DNA from 2 places in the Nocardiopsis nanhaiensis genome. Region 1 is predicted to be linked to the other one. Evidence: riboswitches for the same ligand, from Rfam matches in the RefSeq annotation. Region 1 holds a riboswitch; the other holds the start of a gene.

Region 1 (3,399 bases):
GATGAACTCGGCGCACTCCTCGGCGTATTTCTCCAACCCGACGAGCCGCTCCGCCAGCAACTCGACCACCTCGGCGCGCGGCAGCCCGGTCATCAGGGTGACCCCGGCGGACAGCAGGGCGTAGTCCTTGCCGGCGTGGCTGAGCGCCCGGCGCATCAGCCGACGGAACTCGGCCTCACCGTCCTCGGTGATCGCGTAGGAGGTACGTCCGGCCTCCTCGTCTCCCTGCGCCACGAAATCCCGGATCTTCCCCTGCGCGGAGAGTTTGCGCAGCGCGTGGTAGATGGACCCCCACTTGGTGTTGGCCCACTCTTCGGCGCCCCAGTCCATGAGCTCGCGGCCCACCCGGTACCCGTGTGCCTGACCGTGGATCCGCACGACCCCTAGCACCAACAACCGTGTCGCCGACATCGCCACCCTCGTCCCGGAAGAATCCTCATCCCAGGCTACGAGGCTCCGGCCAGGGCCGGTCCGGGCACGAGAAAGGGGGCGGACGCCAGTGGCGTCCGCCCCCGCAGTTCACCCGGTCAGCAGCCTCCGGCCACGGCGGGGATGATCGAGACCTGCTGGCCGTCCTTGACCTCGGTCTGGAGGCCCTTCTCGAAGCGGACGTCCTCGTCACCGACGTACACGTTCACGAAACGGCGGACCTTGCCGTTGTCGTCGAGGATGCGGGCGCGAATACCCGGGTGGTTGGCCTCGAGGTCGTCGAGGATCTCGGCGAGGGTCGCGCCCTCGGCCTTCACCTCGGAGGCGTCGTCGGTGTAGGTGCGCAGGATGGTGGGCACGCGGACGCTGGCGCTCATGGTGTTCGTACTCCTGGGAAGTCGGTTCGGCGGGTGGTGGACGGGCACGGGGCCGGTCAGGCCAGGCCCTCGGCCTTGAAGGCGTCCAGGGACGGCTTGATCGTGGCGGTGACGCCCGAGTCGACGGCGTTCAGCGTCTTGAGCCCGTCGCCGGTGTTGACAATGACCGTCTCGGCCTCGGGGTCGAGCTTGCCCTCGCGGACCAGCTTCTGGAGGACACCCGTGGTCACACCGCCCGCGGTCTCGGCGAAGACGCCCTCGGTCCGGGCGAGGAGCTTGATCGCGTCGACGATCTGGTCGTCGTTGACGTGCTCGACCGAACCGCCGGTGCGCTCGGCGATGTCCAGCACGTACGGGCCGTCCGCCGGGTTGCCGATGGCCAGGGACTTGGCGATGGTGTCCGGCTTGACCGGCTGGATCACGTCGTGGCCGTCCTCCCAGGCCTTGGCGACCGGGGAGCAGCCGGTGGCCTGGGCACCGAACACCTTGTAGGGGCGGTCCTCGACCAGGCCGACCTTGACGAGCTCCTGGAAGCCCTTGTCGATCTTGGTGAGCTGGGAGCCGGAGGCGATCGGGATGACGATCTGCTCGGGCAGACGCCAGCCGAGCTGCTCGGCGATCTCGTAGGCCAGCGTCTTGGACCCCTCGGCGTAGTAGGGGCGCAGGTTGACGTTGGTGAAGCCCCAGCTCTCCCCCGCCTCGTCGCCGATGAGCTCGGAGCAGAAGCGGTTGACGTCGTCGTAGTTGCCGTCGATGGCCACGACCTTGCCGCCGTACACGGCGGCCATGACGACCTTGCCCTCCTCGAGCCCGGCCGGGATGAACACGCACGACTCAAACCCGGCGCGCGCGGCGGCCGCGCCGACAGCGCCGGCGAGGTTGCCGGTGGAGGAGCACGACAGCGTGGTGAAGCCGAAGGTGCGGGCCGCCTCCACGGCGATCGCGACGACGCGGTCCTTGAAGGAGTGCGTGGGGTTGGCCGAGTCGTCCTTGACGTGCAGGGACTTCAGGCCGAGTTCGGCAGCGAGGCGGTCCGCCCGGACCAGCGGGGTGAGGCCGGGGTTCATGTTCGGCAGCTCGGCCACGTTGGTGGGGACCGGAAGGAGGGAGCGGTAGCGCCAGATGTTGTTGGGGCCGCTCTCGATCTCCTCGCGGGTGACGCTGCCGAAGTCGTAGGCGATTTCCAGGGGCCCGAAACAGAACTGGCACGCGAAGATCGGCGCGAGTTCGTAGCGCTCGCCGCACTCCCTACAGGAGAGGGCGGTTCCCGGTCCGAAAGCGCGGACGGAGGTGGGTTCAGCGGCGGCGATCGCCATAGCGAGGCTTCTCCCCTCATCTTCCCTGGCGGCCACCTTGACCCCAGGCCGGAGTTGGCACCTGCCTCGGCGGGTTCGCACCTGACATCGCGAGTCCACATACCGAGATGGTTGCCGGGGCTTCGTCGGGCCGGTCCCTCCACCCCTCTGGATGAGCAATATGAAGTTGTCGCGTTGCCCTCGTTGGGGACGCACCGTCACTGTAACGGACGGGTTGACCGGTTTTCCATGCCGGGTGACCCGGATTACACCAACGGGCTCACATGCTGAGACGGGCGGGCCGTCCGGGCTGCTGAGCGGGCCGTAGTCCGGAACCGACGCACGGGTCCGTGTTGCGCCCGTGTGACGAGCTGTGCCGGTGGCCTCGGGCGGGTTTGGGGCGCCGGCCGGCAGGCGAGACCTATGGGAGCGCGTCGCGCCCGGCGCGCCCCCTTTGCACGCCGCCAGAGGCGGCACGGGCTCCGGACCGCACCGGTCGCGAGCCGTACGGCCCTCCCGTCCGCACCAACCACCCCATTCGCGCTTTCCCGAGAGGACGACCACGTGGACAAGGCCCAGATCCTCATTGCCTCCAACCGGGGCCCGGTCTCCTTCTCCACCGCCGACGACGGCTCCCTGGAGCACCGCCGGGGCGGTGGCGGCCTGGTCTCGGGGATGATCTCCGTAGCCAGCGAGATCGACAGCCTCTGGGTGTGCGCCGCCCTTTCCGAGCCCGACCGGCGGGCCGCCGCCGAAGCGCCGCAGGCCCGGTTGGACCGCGCCCACGATCTGGACGGCATGCGGGTTCACATGCTGGACATCCCGGAGGACACCTTCGCCGGCGCCTACACGGGTGTGGCCAATTCGACCCTGTGGTTCGTGCAGCACATGCTGTACGACACCCCGAACAAGCCCTCCTACGGCTCGGATTTCCGCAAGCTCTGGGAGGACTACACCGCGTACAACAACGCCTTCGCCGAAGCGCTGGTCAGCGGAGCCGCCGACAACGCGCGCGTGGCCGTGCAGGACTACCACCTGGCCTTGGTGCCGCGGATCCTGCGGGCGCGCCGCCCCGACCTGCGCATCGCGCACTTCTCGCACACCCCGTGGGCGCCACCGGAGTACTTCCGGATGCTGCCGACGCAGGTAGCCCGGGAGTTGTTGGAGGGCATGCTCGGCGCCGACCGGCTGGGTTTCCTGAGCCCGCGGTGGGCCGACGCGTTCCTGCGCTGCTGTGCCGAGATCCTGCGCGCCGACATCGACCTCGAACGGCGCACGGTGGAGCACGGGGGGCGTGT
Region 2 (3,399 bases), on a different contig from region 1:
GGCGAGCACCTGTGCGGAGTGCTGGCCCAGCAGCGGGGGAGCGGTCATCGGGGTGGGGGTCTGCTCCATGCGGAAACCCGCGCGCACCTGTTCCAGAAGTCCGGCCGTGGGGTGCTCCACCGAGCGCAGGACGTCGTCCCCGCTGGCGTCGGCGGTGCGCAGCGCGTCCAGCACGCCCCGCACCCGGCCGACCGGGACCCCGGCACCCACCAGGACCTCCATCCAGTGGTCGGCGGGCAGGGTCCGGAGCGTCGCCGAGAGCTCTCCGACCAGCTCCTCGCGGTGCGCCACCCGTTCCGGGTTGGTGGCGAAGCGGGCGTCCGCTGCCAGGTCGGGGCGGCCGATCGCCTCGCACAGCCGCTGATAGAGGGCGTCGTTCCCGGCGGCGATCACGATCTCCGCGTCCGCGGTGGGGAACACCTGGTACGGCACGATGGTCGTGTGCGCGTTGCCCACCCGTGCCGGTTCGGTCTCGGTGACCAGTGCCTGCTGGGTGAGATTGACCAGGCTGGAGAGAGTGGAGTTGACGAGCGAGACACTGATGTTCTCACCTCGACCGGTCACCCTGGCCCGCATCAGCGCGCCGAGGATGCCCACGGCCGCGTTCAGCCCGGTGAGCACGTCGGTGAGCGCCACCCCCACCTTGCTGGCCGGGCCGTCGGCGGGGCCGGTCGTCGCCATCAGACCGCTCTCCGCCTGCACGACGATGTCGAATCCCGGCCGGGTGGCGGGCTCGTGCTCGGGGCCGAAACCGCTCACCGAGCAGTACACGAGCGCCGGGTTGCGCTTGCTGATCTCCTCGTAGCCCAGGCCGAGGCGGTCGATCACCCCGGGCCGGAAGTTCTGGATCACCACATCCGAGGTGGCGCACAGGTCCTGGACGGCGGCCAGCCCCTCCGGGTCCTTGAGGTCGACGGCCAGACTGCGCTTGTTCCGGTTCACGGACAGGAAATAGGCGGCCTCGCCGGGGGAGTGGTCCTCCCGGTGCTCCTCCGCGGGTTCGGCGTAGGGAGGGCCCCAGGACCGGGTGTCGTCGCCCTTGCCCGGCTGCTCCACCTTCACCACCTCGGCGCCCATGTCGGCGAGGAGCATGGTGGCGTACGGGCCCGCCAGGACCCGGGAGAGGTCGGCGATCCGCACCCCGGCGAGGGGGAGGGGCGCTTCGGGAGCGGGAGCGTCGGGGATGGTCTCACTCAAGGGTCACTCCTTGGCGTCGGGGGCGCTGGGCAGCTGGCTACCGGGAAGCTGATCGCCGTCCCGCAGTTGGTAATAGGTCTCCAAGCAGCGGCGCAGCGCGGTGGTGAGGGCGGCGCCGGACTGGCCCGCGTACCGCGTCTGGACCCTGTGGACGATCTCCGCGATGTCCTCGGTCACCGAGGAGCCCTCGACCAGGGCGCGGAAGAAGTCCTTGGCCAGATCCGTGAGGAGGGTGGTGTCCGCGGCCACGATACGGCCGTCCGCGGAGTCCACCGCGAGCACGACACCGAGCCGCTGGTACTGGGAATGGCTCGCCACCGAGTCGGGAAGACGGGCGTAGCCGGAGATGAGGACAACCCTGGGGTTGCGGAAAAGCTGCTGGACACGGTCGTCGCCGTACAAAGGACGCACCTCTCGTCTGCGGGCATGCGAAAACTCCAACGCACTGGAGTCTCGCGCCTGAAGGGCGGCCGGGGGAAACCGGACACCCGCGACGTGAGGGCAGTTCAGGAACAGTATGGACCAGCCGTGGCTGCGGGTGTCAAGCGGGGGGTGTTCCAGGCCACACCAGGGTGCCGGTGCGCCCCAGGCGATCCATGTGTTAAATTTCGGCACAGGTCACGAGTACCAGCGACAAGCCCCGGCTAGCTGGTCGGCAACCCTCCTTCCGCGGTGGGGTGCCCCGGGTGAGGACCAGGTCCCGACACGACCGTGTCAGACAAGCGCGGACCCCTGAGGCGAAGCCGACATCCGGCGTACCCCTGTGGGTCCCACGACCTACAGAAGAGGTGCCTTCATGACCACAGTCATTCCGTTCGACCCCGCCCGTTCCAGCCGTTCCGCCGCCCGGGCCGCCGACGCTGGCGATACCTGCTCGATCGTCACCCCCGACAGCGGGGTCCCCCTCGTCACCGGGGAGTACGTCGACTACGCCAACTTCGACTACGCCGCCAGTGCGCCCTGCCTGACCAGCGTCGCCGACGTGCTCTCCGCGGCCCTGCCGTACTACGCCAGCGTCCACCGCGGGGCCGGACACCACTCGCAGGTCAGCACCGACTCCTACGAGCGCGCCCGCCGCAGCGTCGCCCGCTTCCTGGGCGTGCGCACCGAAGCCGACGAGACCGGCTCCGCGGACGCCGTGGTGTTCGTCCGGGGTACCACCGATGCCGTCAACCTGCTGTCCCGCGCCGTTCCCGAAGGGTGCACCGTGGTGGTGTTCGAGACCGAGCACCACGCGAGCCTGCTGCCTTGGGAGCACCCCACCTCGCGCGCCGGGAAGGTGGTCCGACTGCCGCTGCCCGAGACCCCCGAGGCGGCTGTCCGCGCTGCCCGCGCCGCGCTGGCCGAGGCCCCCGACGGCCCCAAGCTTCTGTGCGTGACCGCCGCCTCCAACGTCACCGGTGAGATCTGGCCGGTGGAGGAGCTGGTCGAGGCCGCCCACGCTGAGGACGCCCGTATCGTCGTCGATGCCGCCCAGTACGTGCCGCACCTGCCGTTCAGCCTCACCGAGACCGGGGTCGACTACGTGGCGCTCTCCGGCCACAAGCTCTACGCGCCCTTCGGCTCCGGTGTCCTGGCCGGCCGCGCCGACTGGCTGCGCGAAGCCACTCCGTACCTCGCTGGCGGGGGAGCCACCCGGCAGGTCACCGAGCACGACGTGATCTGGAACGACCTGCCCGCGCGCCACGAGGCCGGGAGCCCCAACGTCCTCGGGGCCGTGGCTTTGGCGGCAGCCTGTGACACCTTCTCCCAGGAGACCCTCTCCTTGCAGCACATCGCCGAGGCCACCCTCTTGGAGCGCCTGCGCGCGGGCCTCGCCGAGATCGACGGAGTGCACGAGCTGACCCTCTGGGGGACGGAGCAGCCCAGGGTCGGGATCGTGTCCTTCGTCGTCGACGGTCTGCCCGCCGACCTGCTGGCGGCGGCGCTCTCCGCCGAGTACGGCATCGGTGTGCGGGACGGCCTGTTCTGCGCCCACCCGCTCACCAAGCACCTGCTGCCCGAAGGCCACACGCAGGCCGTACGCGCGAGCCTCGGCGTGGGGACTACCGGGGAGCACGTCGACCGCTTGGTGGGCGCAGTTGCCGACCTGGTGGCGCGGGGTCCACGATGGGGGTACGCCGACTGCGACGGTCGGCTCGCCCCGGTCCCGGACCCGCGCAACGTGCTCTGAACCCTGCCTAGGCGGACGCGGAGAGCCTG

The links. A riboswitch is a leader RNA that binds a small molecule or an ion and turns the genes downstream of it on or off. The one in region 1 is predicted to bind S-adenosylmethionine.
Region 2: another riboswitch for S-adenosylmethionine. It lies ahead of ACYVD1_RS19285 (aminotransferase class V-fold PLP-dependent enzyme); the one in region 1 lies ahead of thrC (threonine synthase).

Annotation. Positions count from the first base shown of each region.
Region 1 covers NZ_BAAGZJ010000015.1:76,672-80,070, reverse strand. Annotated here, with positions in the region: gene ACYVD1_RS09855 (PadR family transcriptional regulator) at 1-411, opposite strand, end outside; gene ACYVD1_RS09850 (ubiquitin-like small modifier protein 1) at 528-806, opposite strand; gene thrC (threonine synthase) at 863-2,122, opposite strand; SAM riboswitch class I at 2,136-2,280, opposite strand; gene ACYVD1_RS09840 (alpha,alpha-trehalose-phosphate synthase (UDP-forming)) at 2,666-3,399, shown strand, end outside.
Region 2 covers NZ_BAAGZJ010000039.1:55,355-58,753, forward strand. Annotated here, with positions in the region: gene ACYVD1_RS19275 (CaiB/BaiF CoA transferase family protein) at 1-1,197, opposite strand, end outside; gene ACYVD1_RS19280 (DUF3870 domain-containing protein) at 1,201-1,599, opposite strand; SAM riboswitch class IV at 1,814-1,928, shown strand; gene ACYVD1_RS19285 (aminotransferase class V-fold PLP-dependent enzyme) at 1,994-3,370, shown strand; gene ACYVD1_RS19290 (NmrA/HSCARG family protein) at 3,378-3,399, opposite strand, start outside.